2 regions of the Actinoallomurus oryzae genome follow, and region 1 is predicted to be linked to the other one. Evidence: predicted binding sites of a transcription regulator. Region 1 holds the regulator's gene; the other holds the start of a gene.
The links. The regulator HrcA, encoded in region 1, represses chaperone genes, less so after heat shock. The targets are predictions, from matches to a motif close to TTGGCACTCTCNNNNNGAGAGTGCCAA.
Positions count from the first base shown of each region.

Region 2: the regulator HrcA is predicted to act here: its motif matches at 4,364-4,390, upstream of groES (co-chaperone GroES).

Region 1 is NZ_BAABHF010000017.1:171,122-179,786, forward strand. Features, by position in the region: gene dnaJ (molecular chaperone DnaJ) at 1-838, opposite strand, end outside; gene hrcA (heat-inducible transcriptional repressor HrcA) at 839-1,852, opposite strand; gene ABEA10_RS13710 (DUF3097 domain-containing protein) at 2,110-2,934, shown strand; gene ABEA10_RS13715 (magnetosome magnetite crystal formation protein family) at 3,068-3,724, shown strand; gene ABEA10_RS13720 (DUF4870 domain-containing protein) at 3,734-4,354, shown strand; gene hemW (radical SAM family heme chaperone HemW) at 4,347-5,555, opposite strand; gene ABEA10_RS13730 (ATP-binding protein) at 5,655-6,131, opposite strand; gene ABEA10_RS13735 (LLM class F420-dependent oxidoreductase) at 6,271-7,131, opposite strand; gene lepA (translation elongation factor 4) at 7,189-8,665, opposite strand, start outside.
Region 2 is NZ_BAABHF010000009.1:70,984-79,648, forward strand. Features, by position in the region: gene ABEA10_RS01950 (hypothetical protein) at 27-314, opposite strand; gene ABEA10_RS01955 (hypothetical protein) at 616-1,299, opposite strand; gene ABEA10_RS01960 (sigma-70 family RNA polymerase sigma factor) at 1,296-1,934, opposite strand; gene groL (chaperonin GroEL) at 2,210-3,832, opposite strand; gene groES (co-chaperone GroES) at 3,936-4,247, opposite strand; gene ABEA10_RS01975 (class I SAM-dependent methyltransferase) at 4,552-5,790, shown strand; gene ABEA10_RS01980 (TFIIB-type zinc ribbon-containing protein) at 5,913-6,128, shown strand; gene ABEA10_RS01985 (hypothetical protein) at 6,344-7,534, shown strand; gene ABEA10_RS01990 (phosphotransferase family protein) at 7,739-8,662, shown strand.

The DNA.
Region 1 (8,665 bases):
ACGTGCCGAGCGCGGCGGCGGTCATCGGCACCTGGACGGTGCAGTGCAGGTCGTCGCCCTGCCGCTCGAAGATCGCGTGCGGGCGTTCGACGATCTCCAGGAACAGGTCGCCGGCCGGGCCTCCGCCCGGGCCGACCTCGCCCTCGCCGGCGAGCTGGATGTGCGTGCCGTTCTCCACGCCGGCCGGGATGCGGACCTTGATCGTACGGCGGGTGCGGACCCGGCCGTCACCGGAGCACTCGGGGCACGGGGTGCGGATCACGCTGCCGTAGCCGCCGCACTGCGGGCAGGCGCGGGAGGTCATGACCTGGCCGAGGAAGGACCGGGTGACCTGCTGCACCTCGCCACGGCCGTGGCACATGTCGCAGGTCTCCGGCTGGGTGCCGGGCGCGGTGCCGGCTCCCGTGCAGTTGGTGCAGACGATCGCGGTGTCGACGGTCAGCTCGCGCGTGGTGCCGAACGCGGTCTCGGCCAGGTCGAGCTCGACGCGGATCGTGCCGTTGCGGCCGCGGCGCGCCCGGCTGCGCGGACCGCGCTGGGTCTGCGTGCCGAAGAAGGCGTCCATGATGTCGCTGAACGGGAAGCCCGCCCCGAATCCGCCGCCCGCGGCGCCGCCGCCGGGCGCGAAGGGGTCCGCGCCCAGGTCGTACATCTCGCGCTTCTTGGGGTCGGAGAGCACCTCGTACGCCTGGGTGATCTCCTTGAACCGGTCCTGGGTCTCGGGATCGGGGTTGACGTCCGGGTGCAGCTCTCGTGCGAGTCTGCGGTAGGCCTTCTTGATCTCGTCCGCACCCGCGTCGCGGCGTACTCCGAGGGTCGCGTAGTAGTCGTTCGCCACTTATGACCCCGCCAGTATCTGACCGACGTAACGTGCCACTGCGCGTACCGCTCCCATCGTGCCGGGGTAGTCCATCCGCGTCGGGCCGAGCACGCCGAGCCGCGCCACGGTCTGGTCGCCGGCGCCGTATCCGCTGGCGACCACCGAGGTCGTGAACAGGCTCTCGTGGGGATTCTCGGTGCCGATCCGTACGGTGAGGCCGGCGGGATCACCCATCTCGCCGAGCAGCCGCATCAGGACGACCTGTTCTTCCAAGGCCTCCAGCACCTCGCGGAGGCTCTGGGACAAGTCGGCGCGGGCGAGGTTCGCCGCGCCGGCGATGACGATCTTTTCTTCGTGTTTCTCGATCAGCGTCTCGAGCAGCACCGACAGCACGGTCGCGGCGAGCGGCCGTTCGTCGGGCGGCAGCCGGTCGGGCACCTCGGCGACGACGCCGGGCACGTCGTTCAGCCAGCAGCCGTCGAGGTGGGCGTTGAGCAGCGCGCGCAGGTGCGCGATGGACTCCTCCGAGACGCCCTCGGGCATCTCGATGGTCCGCTGCTCGACCCGGCCGGTGTTGGTGATGATGACCAGCAGCAGCCGCTCCGGGCCGATCGGCACCAGCTCGACGTGGCGTACCGCCGAGCGCGTGAGCGAGGGGTACTGCACGACGGCGACCTGCCGGGTCAGCTGCGCCAGCAGCCGTACGGTGCGGGTCACGACGTCGTCGAGGTCGTAGGCGCCGCCGAGGAACGTCTCGATGGCGCGCCGCTCCGCCACGGACAGCGGCTTGATCGTCGACAGCCGGTCGACGAAGAGCCGGTATCCCTTGTCGGTGGGCACGCGGCCCGCGCTCGTGTGCGGCTGGGCGATGTAGCCCTGCTCCTCGAGCATCGCCATGTCGTTACGGATCGTGGCCGGGGAGACGCCGAGATTGTGCCGGTCGGCCAGCGCCTTGGAACCCACGGGTTCATTGGTGGACACGTAGTCCTCAACGATGGCACGGAGCACCGCCAGCTTGCGATCGTCGAGCACGCACTCACCTCCCACGGTCGGCTTGGCACTCCACGTTCTTGAGTGCCAAGTGTACGGCGATCGGCGACCTTCGCGGTGAGTCGGCGGCGATGAACGACGGCGCGAATGGGTCGCTTCCTCAGATCGCCACGCAGTGGCGCAACGCCGTGCGCCACACCGGTATTCCGGCGTTCGCGGTGGCGTCGGCGCGCAAGCGTACCGGTTCGCGGGCGTGTTGGTCCCGGCTCGGCCGGGTTGGTCCCGGTACGTTGCGGCCCGTGCGGAGCAAGGATTACGGCGATGACGTTCTCGCGGGCGACTGGCGGCGTCCGCGCAAGGGCCAGATCCCCGAGATCGCGGCCGAGCCCGGCCTGGTGGCCGAAGATCCCTCCAGCGGCTTCTGCGGTGCGGTCGTGGCCTGTGCGAAGGACGCGGTGACCCTGGAGGACCGATTCGGCAAGCGGCGGGTGTTCCCGCTCGCCAAGGCCGGGTTCCTGATCGACGGCAAGCCGGTGACGCTCGTCCGCCCCACGTCAGCGCCGGGCCGTGCGCTGTCGGCCTCCGGCTCCGTCGCGGTACGGGACCTGCGCGCCCGGGTCGCACGGGAGAGCCGCATCTACGTCGAGGGCAAGCACGACGCGGAGCTGGTGGAGAAGATCTGGGGTCACGACCTGCGCGTCGAGGGGGTGGTCGTGGAGTTCCTCGAGGGCGTCGACCACCTGCCGGAGATCGCCGAGGAGTTCGGCCCCGGACCGGGCCGCCGCCTGGGCGTGCTGGTGGACCACCTGGTCACGGGCTCGAAGGAGTCGCGGATCGCCGACCAGGTCGCGTCGCCGTACGTTCTGGTCACCGGGCATCCGTTCATCGACATCTGGCAGGCGGTCAAGCCGGCCGCGCTCGGCATCCGCGCCTGGCCGGACGTCCCGCGCGGCGTTCCGTGGAAGGAGGGCGTGATCGCGGCGCTCGGCTGGAAGGGCGAGCCGGGCGAGGTCTGGCAGACCATCCTCGGCCGGGTGCGCAGCTACACGGACCTGGAGCCCGCGCTCCTCGGCCGGGTCGAGGAGCTGATCGACTTCGTCACCGATCCCTCGGCCGACGACTGACCGCGCGGCCCCCGGCGGGCGCCTGACCACGTGACCCCACAGGCGACGGCTGACCGCGCGGTCTCCCCGGCCGGCGGCTGACCGCGCAACCATCCGCGGCGCGCCCGCGTCTCATAGACTGCGACACCGCATCATGGGGACATTTCAGCACCTGTCCCTGCCGGAGGGGGCACGCGCGATGACCTACGGCCAGCACCACGGCGGGCCGCCGTACGCGGGACAGCCGCACGGCCGGCCACCGCATGGGCAGCCGCCGTACGGGCAACCGCCGTACGGCCCGCCGCCGGACGAGCCGGGACAGCCGCCGTACGGGCCGCCGCAGTACCCCCGGCCGGGGTACGCGCTTCCGGGGCATCCGGCGCCGCCCGGCCACGGGCTGCCGCCCCAGGGACACCACGACCCGTACTCCGGGCAGCCCACGCGCCGCCGCCGGCCGGAGACGCCGACCGGCGGGCCGGTCGACGACGAGGACGAGCGCTGGGCGGTACCCGCCTACGTCGGGATGTTCGTGTCCGGCTTCGTCGCCCCGGCCGTCGTCCTGGCCGCCAAGGGACGGACGTCGAACTTCGCGCGTTTCCACGCGACACAGGCGCTCAACCTGTTCGTGGCGATGTTCGTCTGCACGTCTCTGTCGCTCCTGCTGGCCTACTTCAAGGGACCGGACTGGCTGCCGCTCGTGCTGCTCGCGCTGGCGGCCGACTGCTTCTTCGTGATCAGAGCGGCGATCGGCGCGAACCGCTGCGAGTGGTACCGTCTGCCCGCGCTCGTCGCCTGGCGCATCTTCCGGTGAGGAGTCTCCATGGCCGATTCCGAGCACGAGAGTGAGCCGCCGCACGACGGCTGGCACCCTCCGTCGGGTCCCGCCGGCCCGCCGCCTCCCGACGCTCCTCCGTGGCCGCCGTACGGCGGCGCTCCCCCGCCTCCTCCCGGCCCGGGCCCCTACCACGGCCCACCGCCCGGCTACCACGGCCCACCGCCGGGCTACACCGGTCCGCCTCCGGGTTCCGGCGGCCCGCCGCCGGGCGGGTACTACGGTCCGCCGCCCCCGTACGGGCCGGGCATCACCGGGCCGGACGACACGACGTGGGCTCTCCTGGGGTACCTGGGCCAGTTCCTCATCGGCTTCATCGCCCCGCTGATCGTCTATCTGGCCCGCAAGGACCAGTCGCCGTTCGTCCGCTTTCACGGCGCGCAGGCCCTCAACCTGGCTCTGAGCTACCTGGCCGTCTTCTTCGGCGCCATCGCCATCGCCATCATCGGCGGGGCGGCGCGGATGCCCGCGGTGGCGATCGTCGCGATCCTGCTGATGTTCGCCTTCGCCATCGTGCACCTCGTGTACCTGATCGTCGGTGCGGTCAAGGCCGGCCGTCGCGAGATGTACCCGATCCCGACGTGGCTCTGCTGGCGGATGATCAGGTGAGGTCGCGGACGACGGCGTCGGCCAGGAGTCGTCCGCGCAGGGTGAGCACGGCGCGCCCCGCGTCGTACGCCTCGGGGACCAGCAGGCCGTCGCCGACCGCACGGCGGACCGCGGCCGGGTCGTCGAACAGGCCGAGCGGGCAGCCGTCCGCCAGCCGCAGCTCCAGCATGATGCGTTCGAAGCGGCGGTCGGCGTCCTCCAGCACCTCGCGGGCGTGCGCGGGGGTGGTCTCCTCCGCGAGCCGGGAGGCGTACGCGGCCGGGTGCTTGACGTTCCACCAGCGTGTGCCGCCGACGTGGCTGTGCGCGCCGGGGCCCACGCCCCACCAGTCGCCACCGGTCCAGTAGAGCAGGTTGTGGCGGCAGCGGGCCTCCTCGCTCGCCGCCCAGTTGGAGATCTCGTACCAGCCGAGGCCGTGCCCGGTGAGAGCGGCCTCGGCGGCGAGGTAGCGGTCGGCCATCGCGTCGTCGTCGGGCTGGGCCAGCTCACCGCGGCGCACCCGCGCGGCCAGGCGGGTGCCCTCCTCGACGATCAGGGCGTACGCGGAGACGTGGTCGGGCCCGGCGGCGACCGCGGCGTCGAGGCTGGCCTGCCAGTCGGCGTCGCTCTCGCCCGGCGTGCCGTAGATCAGGTCGAGGTTGACGTGGTCGAACCCGGCCTCCCGCGCCCAGGTCACGCACTGCTGCGGTCGGCCCGGGGTGTGCGTGCGGTCGAGCACGGCCAGGACGTGCTCCCGTACGCTCTGCATGCCGAACGACACGCGGGTGAAGCCCGCCTCGCGCAGCTCGGTCAGGTACGCCGGGCCGGCCGTCTCGGGGTTGGACTCGGTGGTGACCTCCGCGCCGGCGGCCAGCCCGAACTCCTTGCCGATCGCCTCCAGCACCCGGCCGAGGTCGCCCGCGGGCAGCAGCGTGGGCGTGCCGCCGCCGACGAACACCGTCTCCACCGGCAGGTCGACGTCGCCCAGCACACGCCGCGCCATGCGGATCTCGGCGATCGCCGTGTCGGCGTAGGACTCGCGTGAGGCACCGCGGAGTTCGGTCGCGGTGTAGGTGTTGAAGTCGCAGTAGCCGCAGCGCGTGACGCAGAACGGCACGTGCACGTAGAAGCCGAACGGCCGGCCGCCCAGGCCGGTCAGGGCGCTCGCGGGCAGCGCTCCGTCTCTCGGAACCGGGTCCCCGTCGGGCAGCGTCGATGGCACGTCTCAAGTGTGCCGCCCCCGGGAGGGTGCCCGCGCCGTGGCCCTGCCCGGAACCCCACCCGCATCGCTCGCGGCGGGCGAGGTTCTCCGGGCGGTCCCTCAGGCGCCGGGGACCGGCAGAGACCAGGACGCGGCGCGGAACTCCGCCCACACCGTCGTACGCCCGGAGTGCTCGGTCACCCCCCAGGCGTCCGCGAGCGCGTCGACGATCAGGATGCCCCGGCCGCTCTCCGCCTGAGCGTCGCGGCGGATCCGCGGCCGGCCCGCCGTCGTGCCGTCGTTGGTGACCTCGGCGCGGACGACCTCCCCGTACGCGGACAGGCCGATGGTGATCTGTCCCCCGTCGCCGCTCGGCGTGTGCACGATCGCGTTGGTGGCGAGCTCGCTCACCCCCAGGGCGACCTTCTCCAGAGCGGGATGCCGCGACCCGAGCGTCTCGCGTACGAACCGGCGGCCGTTCGCCACCGAACGCTCGACGCCCGGCAGGGTGATGGTGCTGCGCGGCGCCGTGTCCCCCGCGGCGCCGCCATCCACATCGCGCGGGGAGCCGTCACGGTGAACCCCCCGCCCTGCCATAGCAGCGTCCAATCTTCCTCCCGTCGAACCGCGACCACGGCGTGTCTACCCTCGTGTGACGCAAAAACACCGAATCTCGTTCCGGTGGCCGGGTGAGGACCGTCGATCAGGCCGGCCCGCCGTTTCGCGGGAGGCGGTCTCAGGCGTGCTGCCGCAGCTCCAGCCCGTCGGCGAGCTCGCGCCACTGCGACCGGGGCAGGGACCCCTGCTCGTCGGTCGTGACCTGCAGGACCACATGATCGGCACCGGCCTCGCGGTGCGCGGCGATCCGCTCGCGGATCGCGTCCATGCCGCCCCAGGCGAACAGGGCGTCGACCAGCCGGTCGCTGCCGCCGTCGCGGAGGTCGTCGTCGGTGAAGCCGTAGCGGCGCAGGTTGCTCGTGTAGTTCGGCAGCTTGAGGTAGCCCGCGAGGCGGCCGCGCGCGGTGGTGCGGGCGCGTTCGGGATCGGTCTGGAGGACGACCTTCATCTCCGGGGCCAGCAGCGGGTCCGGCCCGAGGATCTCGCGGGCGGTGGCGGTGTGCTCGGGGGTGATGAGGTACGGGTGGGCGCCCGCGGCGCGGTCCCGTGACAGCGCGAGCATGCGGGGCCCGAGCGCGGCGAGCACCCGGCCGTCCTTGGGCGACCCGGCCGCGTCGAGCCGGTCGAGGAAGCCCACCATCGCGGAGTACGGCTTGGAGTAGTCCTTGGCCAGGGCGCCGTGGCTGGCGCCGAGGCCGAGCAGGAAGCGGCCGGGGTACTCGGCGGCGACGGCGGCCTGTTCCTCGGCCACCTCGGCGGCCTCGTAGTCCCAGATGCTCAGGATGCCGGTCGCGACGACGACGCGGGAGGTCGCCGCCAGGAGCGGGCGCGCGTGGCGTACGCCGGGACTGGCGCCGAGCCAGATCGCGCCGTAGCCGAGCTCCTCCAGCTCCGCCGCGGCCTCACGTATCTCGCCCGCGGCGCGCGGGTCCTCGTCGCGCAGCCCGGCGTCCCAGATGCCGATCCGGCCCAGTTCCATGTCCGGCTCCACCCTTCGGTCGACTTGTGAGAGGCGACAACCCGGCCGGACGGCGCGTTATTTCTTGCCCTTCTCCGGAGCGGCCGTGGTGGACAGGGCGGCGACGAAGGCCTCCTGCGGGACGTCGACCCGGCCGATCGTCTTCATCCGCTTCTTGCCCTCCTTCTGCTTCTCCAGCAGCTTGCGCTTACGGGAGATGTCACCGCCGTAGCACTTGGCGAGGACGTCCTTGCGGATGGCGCGGATGTTCTCGCGGGCGATGATCCGCGAACCGACCGCGGCCTGGATCGGCACCTCGAACTGCTGGCGCGGGATCAGCTCCTTGAGCTTGGCCGTCATCATCAGGCCGTACTCGCGGGACTTGTCCTTGTGCACGATCTGGCTGAACGCGTCCACCGACTCGCCCTGGAGCAGGATGTCGACCTTGACCAGGTCGGCCTCCTGCTCGCCGCTGGGCTCGTAGTCGAGCGAGGCGTATCCGCGTGTACGGGACTTCAGCTGGTCGAAGAAGTCGAAGATGATCTCGGCCAGCGGCAGCGTGTAGCGGATCTCGACGCGGTCCTCGGACAGGTAGTCCATGCCGAGCAGCACGCCGCGGCGGCTCTGGCACAGCTCCATGATCGCGCCGATGTGCTCGGCCGGCGACAGGAGCGTGGCCCGCACCACCGGCTCGTACACCGTGTTGATCTTTCCCTCGGGGAACTCGCTCGGGTTGGTGACCCGGTGCTCCTCGCCGTTCTCCATCACGACGCGGTAGACGACGTTCGGCGCGGTGGAGATCAGCGACAGGTCGAACTCCCGCTCGAGCCGCTCGCGGACGATCTCCATGTGCAGCAGGCCCAGGAACCCGCAGCGGAACCCGAAGCCGAGCGCCAGCGAGGTCTCCGGCTCGTACACGAGCGCGGCGTCGTTGAGCCGCAGCTTGTCGAGGGCGTCGCGCAGCTCGGGGTAGTCGTCGCCGTCCACGGGATAGAGGCCGGAGAAGACCATGGGCCGGGGGTTGCGGTAGCCGCCGAGAGGGTCGTCGGCCCGGCGGCTCGCGCTGGTCACCGTGTCGCCGACGCGTGCCTGGCGGACGTCCTTCACGCCGGTGATGAGGTAGCCGACCTCGCCGACCCCGAGCCCGTCGACCGGCTTGGGCTCGGGCGAGATCACCCCCACCTCGAGGGTGTCGTGCGCCGCGCCGGTGGACATCATGAGGCTCTTCTCACGCCGCGACAGGCGCCCGTCGACCACCCGTACGTAGGTGACGACGCCGCGGTAGGTGTCGTACACCGAGTCGAAGATCAGCGCCCGCGCGGGCCCGTCGGGGTCGCCCGTCGGCGGCGGCACGGTCGCGACGATGTTGTCGAGCAGGTCCGCGACGCCCTCGCCGGTCTTACCGGAGACCCGCAGGACCTCGGACGGGTCGCAGCCGATGATCCCGGCGATCTCCTCGGCGTACTTGTCCGGCTGCGCGGCCGGCAGGTCGATCTTGTTGAGGACCGGGATGATGTGCAGGTCCGCCTCGAGCGCGAGGTAGAGGTTGGCGAGC
Region 2 (8,665 bases), on a different contig from region 1:
CGCCGGCCACGGCGTTGCGGCGATCCTCAGCCGATCCCGTCCAAGATCTTCAGAAAGAAGGCCGAGATGGCTCTGCGCAGCGTGAACCAGTAGCTCAGACGCCAGATCGCGGGGAAGGCCGGCAGCGTCGGGCGGAAGATCCGCGATCTCGTGTCCCGCCTGGCACCGCACAGGTGACAGACGCCCGCCCACAGGCACGCCAGCGGCCAGACCACCAGGTGCAGCGCGAACAACACCGGGGTCAGCAGGAAGGTGACGAGCCAGTACACGCCGTAGAACGCGAAGAACGGCGACAGGACGATCAACAGGAGCACCCGGCCGACGGTCCCCCAGAAGCCATGTCCGCGAAGCCGCAGCAGCGGGAACCGAGGGCGGTCCGCCGTGCCCGGTCGCCCCGGACGCTGAGCCGCCGACGGTCCGGTCCGAGACGGCGTCGCGTGCTGAGGCGTGAGAGGCGTCTGATGCCACTGCCCGTGCCCGCCCTGCGGCGGCCGTCCCCGCGGGGGCGGTGGGCCGCTTTGTCCGTGATTCTGGCCCGTCACGGGGTCACCATATCTTCGGTGGTCACTCAACGACCGTTGGTGACCACAATCAGCCTCCGGAGGCGGACAGGCCTCAGGGGGTGGAGGTGCGCTCCGGCCGGTACGGCGACCTGTGCCAGCCGTCGTTCGAGGGGTGCGCGTCCGTATGGCTCGACGGGTGGTGACCATGGCCGTCGACCGGCGATCGCGTGGTGCCGCGCGACGGCCGGTGGCCCCAGTGAGTCCACGGCGGCCGCGGATCATCGGCGGCGCGGGGCGCGGAGTCCTCCGGCGGTACGGCGCGCGGGCGCTTGTCCGGCGGGCGCCGCGTCGGCATGCGGCGACCGGTCAGCATGGTGTTCGTGTCGGCCACCGGGTCGTGGCGCTGGGCGTTCTCGTTGGAACGTTCCGCGCCGTTGACTCCGGCCGATCCGTGGGTGCCGCCCATCGCGCCGAGATCCTTGCCCCCGCCCGCGGCGGCGGCACCGGCCGACGTCAGCACCATCGCGGCCACACCGAAGGTCACGAACACGCGGACGCCCCGGCGGTACTGCCCCTGGAGGCCGCACGGCACGCGGGACGGCGGGGCGGGCAGCGGCGGAGCACCCGCGTCGACGTCGGCGACCAGCGCCGCCAGCAGGGCGGCCGCCGGATCGTCGGAGGAGGAGCGGCGGACGTCGGCGAGGCGGCGGGTGGAGAGCGCGTCGAAGAGCTCGTCGCTGCTGCTCACGGCACTGATGTCGAACGGATCGGGGGTGGTGGCACGACCACGTGTCAAGCGATCGACTCCTCACTTGCCATCGCTCGAAGCCGGGCGATGGCCCGGTGTTGCGCGACGCGTACGGCCCCCGCTGACATACCGAGTACATTACCGGTCTCCTCCGCGGAGAGACCGGCCACCACCCGCAGAAGAACCAGTTCGCGCTGGTGTTCCGGCAAGCGGTCGAGCAGGTCGCGAGCGCGCTCGGCCTCGATGTAGCGCACGACCGTCTCCTCCGGCCCCGGACCCTCGTCGGGCCCGTCGGGCAGGTCCTCGGTCGGCACGGCCGCACGGATGGCGCTGCGCAACGCGTCGGCGATCTTGTGTGAGGCGATGCCGAAGACGAAGGAGGCGAATGGCCGGCCCATGTCACGGTAACGGGGCAGGGCCCCGAGCACGGCGATGCACACCTCCTGCGCCACGTCATCGGCGATGTGGTATTGCCCGGACACCCGGCCGAGTCGCGCACGGCAGTAACGGACGATCATCGGGCGCACACGCCCGATCAGAGACTCGACCGCCGCCGGGTCTCCCTGTACGGCGAGATTCGTCAAGTCGCGGAGATCGCTTTCATCCCCTTTGGCCGGACGGCTCAACCGTAGATCGTCGGCAGCACCCCGATACGTGGCCCCGGCGATTGCTCCCTCGGTCACGAGAGCATGATGCCCATCGAGATCGCGCCTGTCTGCCTCGTTGATGACAACGGAATGGTCACAGTGCACGATCGAGCGGCCATTTCTCACTCATTGTAGCCGCACACAAGCTCACTGTCAGCGTTGTGCGTCATTTGCAACACACATTCCGAGAGCAGCAGGCTTTCGGGAAATTATTGGCATCCCTCGCAAGTCCAGCCTACGCGGGGCCGCCGAAGACAAAGAAAGGCCCTCGCCGCACGGTGCGGCGAGGGCCCGGAAAAGACCGGCCGGTATCAGTGACCGTGGCCGTGGCCGTGACCTCCGGCCGCGGCGTCGGGCTCTTCCTCCGGCTTGTCCGCGACCAGCGCCTCGGTGGTGAGGAGCATGCCCGCGATCGACGCGGCGTTGGTGACCGCCGAACGGGTCACCTTCACCGGGTCGATGACGCCCTGCGCGATCAGGTCGCCGAACTCGCCGGTGGCGGCGTTGAAGCCGTGCCCGGCCGACAGCGCCTGGACCTTGGAGACGACGACGTAGCCCTCGTTGCCGCCGTTCTCGGCGATCCAGCGCAGCGGCTCGACGAGCGCCTTGCGTACGGACTCCGCGCCCGTGGCCTCGTCGCCCGACAGGCCGAGCGCGTCGAAGCCGCCCTTGGCGACGTGCACCAGCGCGCTGCCGCCGCCGGAGACGATGCCCTCCTCGATGGCCGCGCGGGTCGCGGAGATGGCGTCCTCGAGACGGTGCTTCTTCTCCTTCAGCTCCACCTCGGTGGCCGCGCCGACGCGCAGCACGCTCACACCGCCGGCGAGCTTGGCGAGCCGCTCCTGGAGCTTCTCGCGGTCCCAGTCGGAGTCGCTGTTCTCGATCTCCTGGCGGATCTGGCGGACCCGGTCCTCGATGGCGGAGGCCTCGCCCGCGCCGTCGACGATCGTGGTGGCGTCCTTCTTCACCGTGACGCGGCGGGCCGTGCCGAGCATGTCGAGCTCGACGCCGTCCAGCTTGAGGCCGACGGCCTCGGTGATGACCTGGCCGCCGGTGAGCACGGCGATGTCCTCGAGCATGGCCTTGCGGCGGTCGCCGAAGCCGGGGGCCTTGACGGCGACGCTGACGAAGGTGCCGCGGATCTTGTTCTGCACCAGGAGCGCCAGGGCCTCGCCCTCGACGTCCTCGGCGACGACCAGCAGCGGCTTACGCGTCTGGGCGACCTTCTCCGCCAGGGGCAGGAAGTCGTTGACGTTGGAGATCTTGCCGTCGTGGATGAGGATGTAGGCGTCCTCGAGGACCGCCTCCATGCGCTCGGGGTCGGTCACCATGTACGGCGACAGGTACCCCTTGTCGAACTGGAGCCCCTCGGTGAACTCCAGCTCCAGGCCCATCGTGTGGGCCTCCTCGACCGTGATGACGCCGTCCTTGCCCACCTTGTCGAACGCCTCGGCGATCAGCTCACCGATCTTGGCGTCCTGGGCGGAGATGGTGGCGACGTGCGCGATCGACTCCTTGTCGTCGACCTCGCGGGCCGACTTGAGCAGCTCGTCGGAGACGTACGCGGCGGCGGCGTCGATGCCGCGCTTGAGGCCGATCGGCGAGGCGCCGGCGGCGACGTTGCGCAGGCCCTCGTGGACCATGGCCTGGGCCAGGACCGTCGCGGTGGTGGTGCCGTCACCCGCGATGTCGTTGGTCTTGGTGGCGACCTCCTTGGCGAGCTGGGCCCCGAGGTTCTCGAACGGGTCCTCCAGGTCGACCTCGCGTGCGATGGTCACACCGTCGTTGGTGATCGTGGGGGCGCCCCACTTCTTGTCGATGACGACGTTGCGGCCACGCGGGCCGATCGTCACCTTCACGGCGTCGGCGAGGGCGTTGACACCGCGCTCCAGCGAGCGCCGCGCGTCCTCGTCGAAGTCCAGGATCTTCGGCATGAGAGAAGCTCCAAGTAAGGGATGTACGTCAGATATGCGCTAGAAGCACACAGCCCCGGCCGCCCGCAGGGGCCGACCGGGGCGGTGCATCTGTCTTCAGTTGTTACTTCTCGACGACGGCGAGCACGTCGCGAGCGGACAGCACGAGGTAGTCCTCGTTGTTGTACTTGACCTCGGTGCCGCCGTACTTGCTGTAGAGCACGACATCCCCGACGTTGACGTCGAGCGGCACGCGCTTCTCGCCCTTGTCGTCGAAGCGGCCCGGGCCCACGGCGAGGACGGTGCCCTCCTGCGGCTTCTCCTTGGCGGTGTCCGGAATAACCAGACCTGACGCAGTTGTCTGCTCGGCCTCGAGGGGCTGGACGACGATGCGGTCCTCGAGCGGCTTGAGAACAACCTTGGTGGCGGTCGACACGATCTGACCTTCCCCTTCGATTGCGTATCCTCGGCCGACCGAAGCGGCCAGCCGCATGATGGAGACGCGACCACGGTGGCCTGCCGTCGCGGGTGCCAGACCAGCCTGTCGCTTGATTGGCACTCTACTGATGAGAGTGCCAGTCATGGAGATTATGCCGTGCTCGGGTACCCGTCAACACGGGCCCGCACCTACGGAGTCCGCCGCCCGTGACCTGCCCCGATGACACGTCCAGCGCATCGTGTGACTCTCCGGCGCCCGCGGCCGGTGTCGTACGGCGACCGGGCGTCGCTACCTTCGTCGGGTGGACATCGCCGCTTTCGAAGGCCTGCTGACCCCCGGCGGCCAGGCCCTGCTCGGCGAGACGGGCGCGGCCGACGTGAGCGAGGGGGCGCTGCTGGCGACGGCCTCGCGGCTGCGCGCCCGCCATCCCCCTGAGCTGGTCGGGGCCGCGCTGACCCAGGTACGCCTGCGGCAGCGGGCGCGCGCCAAGTTCGGCGCCGACGCCGACCGCATGTACTTCACGCCGGCCGGCCTGGAGCAGGCGACGCGGGCGAGCGTCGCGCGGCACCGGGCCCGGCGCTTCGCCGCCCACCTGGAAGGCGCCGGCAGCGTGCTCGACCTCGGCTGCGGCATCGGCGGCGACCTGGTCGCACGCGGACGGGCCGGCTGCCACGGCCTGGGCGTCGACCTGGACCCGCTGACCGCCGCCGTCGCCCGCGCGAACGTGGCGGCCTTCGGGCTGGAGGGCTCCGCGTCCGTACGCGCGGGTGACGCGGTCGCCCAGGACCCCGCGCGGCACGCCGCCGTCTTCGCCGACCCCGGGCGGCGTACGTCGCGTGGGCGGGTGTTCGACCCGGAGGCGTACGAACCGCCGCTGACCACCGTGCTCGGCCTCGCCCGTACGGCGCCGGCCGGCTGCGTGAAGGTGGCGCCGGGCATCCCGCACGACGCGGTGCCGGAGGGCGCCGAGGCCGAGTGGATCTCCGACGGCGGCGAGGTCAAGGAGGCGGCTCTGTGGCTCGGCGGCCTGTCCGGGGCCCGGCGGGGCACGACGCTGCGCCGGGCGACCGTGCTCAGGGAGGGCGCGGAGCCGGCCACGATGACGGCCGACCCGGCCCTCGGGCCGCCGCCCGTCGCACCGTGGCGGCGCTACCTCTACGAACCGGACGGAGCGGTCATACGCGCCCATCTCGTCGGAGAGGTCGCCGCCACGCTCGGCGGGGCGCTCGCCGACCCGCGCATCGCTTACGTCACCTCCGACACACTGCGCCCCACGCCGTTCGCCCGCGCGTACGAGATCCACGACGTCCTGCCCTTCTCGGTCAAACGCCTGCGGGCGGAGCTGCGGCGACGCGACGCCGGCACCCTGACGATCAAGAAGCGCGGATTCGCCGTCGACATCGAACGCCTCCGGCGTGACCTGCGGCCGTCCGGGTCGCGGGAGTGGGTCGTGGTTCTCACCCGGGTCGGCGAAACACCAACGGCACTCATCTGCGAAGCCCGCCGACACCAGGTCACGGCAGAAGACACGCCACCCTAAGGCAAACACTGCGACTATTGCCGTATTGGGTTGACTACTCTTGGCAGCGGCCGCAATCCGCGCCGCGGGGGCGCGACAGGAGGAGCGCCCGGCCGGGCGCACGGGGGAAATGGGGAACGACGATGACCGACGCCGTGCTGCAATGTCCCAAGTGCGGCGTCGCCATGCTCGGTTTTCACCGCGCCGGCGTCTCCCTGCGGGAGTGCGGCGCGTGCCGCGGCGTCTTCCTCGGCCGTGGCGAACTGGACCGGCTCCTCGGACGCGGCTCCTCGGGCGCGGCCGGGACGAACGCTCACGCGATGCCCGCGCCTTACGAAGGCCGTCACCGCCGCGACTAAAACGGCATTCCGCTACTCCGGGATAATGATCTCTTTTCCCTGAATTTCTTTGCTTACGCTCGATGACCATGGTCGGCTCATTAGAGTGACCCTTCGCGACGCACGCCACTGCCATTTCCGCGCGCAGGCCGGCGACCCGGCAAAACGAAGGAGCTCCCCGGGTGGACACCAATCACAACTTCCTGCAGACAGGAGGTCAACCGGTCTCGGACCGAATGCGGGAATTGCTGGCCCGCGCTGCTCAAGATCATGTTTACGAGCAACGCTCGACAGGTCAGGTCCTCGACGAGATCCATCAGCGGCTCGAAGGCATCGAGTGGCTGCTCCGCGAGGTGCGCGAGCGCGAGCTCAGCGGCCTGACGACCCAGCTCGACTCGGTCCGCGGCCAGGTCGACGAGCTGTACGGCAAGCCTCCGGAGTGGGCCGAGGGGCTGGCCGAGCACATCGAGTCCGTCGGCGAGAAGGTCAAGCCGGTCGCCGAGCTGCCCTCGCTGTGGGCCGACGTCGGCGTCATCGCGGAGAACGTCGACGAGGGCCTCTCCCGCATCCAGAACGTCCTCGACTCGAGCAAGAGCATCACCGACGCGACGCTGCGGGCCGCGCAGCAGATGGACGACCTCACCAAGCGCCTCGACCGGCTGGCGGGCACGATGGAGGCCGCGTCCGTACGCTTCAACCGGCTCGACAAGACCCTCGCCGACCTCGGACACCGCTCCGAGAAGCTCGAGCACCAGATCAACGCCGTGGCCGGCAAGGTCGACCAGTCGCTCGGCGACATGGCCGAGCGCGTCGAGCAGGGGCTCGACGCGGTGAACGGCAGGGTCGAGGGCGTCGGCGGGCGCCTCGACGGCATCGACGGCCGCGTCGAGGGCCTGTCCGGCAAGATCAAGGGCATCGAGGGCCACTTCCAGGGGCTCGAGGCCAAGATCGAAGGGGTCGACGACCGCGTCGACGGGGTCAACCAGCGCATCGGCCAGCTGCCGGTCACGCTGGAGATCGGCGAGTTGCACCGCAAGCTCGCCGCCATCGGCGACCGGCCGTTCATCGACCCGACCGACCGCTTCGACGCGCTGGAGAAACGCCTCGCCGAGGCGATCGACCCGCTCGTCGACGAGCTGCGGGCACGGCCCGACCGCGACGAGGCCGAGGAGACCCTGTCGAAGATCGTCGAGTCGTCGCGCTCCGACCTCACGAAGCACATGGAGATCCTCCGGGAGGACCTGCTGCGGCAGGTCGGCGGTGTGCACGAGGACGTGAGCAAGAAGGTCGACGGGGTCCAGCACGACATGACGCAGCGCATGATCTCCGTCCACGAGGACCTCATGAAACGGCTCATCACGCTCGAGGAGACCATGCTCGCGCTGGCCGAGGCGCTCTTCCGCCCGCGCCGGGAGACCAAGGAGTGACGGCGACGGCCGCTCCGGCCTTGTCCCGGAGCGGCCTTTTCGTCGCCCTTTGCGCGGAACGCTACCCCCATGGGCATTTGCGCGACTTTCTGGGTTAATAGCAGGCCCAAGAAGATCGTTGTGCCGCAATGACATGCCGTTTACTTCACCTTGGATTGATAAAATCACTCCCGATACGGTTCGGAATCCGTTTGGATGGGACCCGTGACCTTCCCCAGATTCTCAGAGCCGCTGAGCGCTGCCACGCTGCGCTGGGTCGAGGAATGCCTGGGGCCGGGCAGCGAGGTGAAGATGGTCCGGCCGCTCGTCGGCGGCCTGTCCCACATCAACCACGCGCTGCTCGCGGAGAGCCGCTCCGGCACCGTGCACCGGCTCGTGCTGCGCCGCTGGGCCTCCGCGTCCTGGCCGGACATCGACATCGAGTTCTCGCCCGAGCGCGAAATCGCCGCGCTGACGCTCCTGGCGGGCTGTGAGATCCCGACGCCGTCGCTCGTGGCCGCCGACCCCTCCGGAGCCCACTGCGAGACGCCGACGCTGCTGATCACGCGGCTGCTCGGCCATCCGCCCCGACCGGCGCGCGAAGAACTCCCCGAATACCTCATCCAGCTCGCCGCCGGCCTGCTGTCGGTGCACGCGGTCGGGGGCGCCTCCACGATGCCGCCCTACCGCCCGTACAACCACCTCGACGTACGCCTCGCACCGATCAACGCGCGGCACCCGGCGCTGTGGGAGCGGGCGTTCGACATCGCGGCCGGCCCGTGCCCGGGCGCCACACCGCACTTCATCCACCGCGACTACCTGCCCGACAACACCCTCTGGGCGTACGGGCGGCTCACCGGCGTCGTCGACTGGTCCAGTGCCTCCCACGGCCCGGCCGCCGTCGACGTCGCCCACATGCGATGGAACCTCGCGCTCCGCTACGGGGTCGAGGTCGCCGACCGGTTCCTGGGCTCGTTCGACCAGGTCTCCGGCGGCTACCGGCACAACCCCTACTGGGACCTGCGCAGCGTGCTCGACCTGCTGCCCGAGCAGTCGCTGCGGCCGATCTCCCCGGGCGACATCCCGCTGCTGGAGGAGTTCCTCGAACGGGCGCTGATCGAACTCGGCGCTCCGGCCGCGCGGTTCTGACGG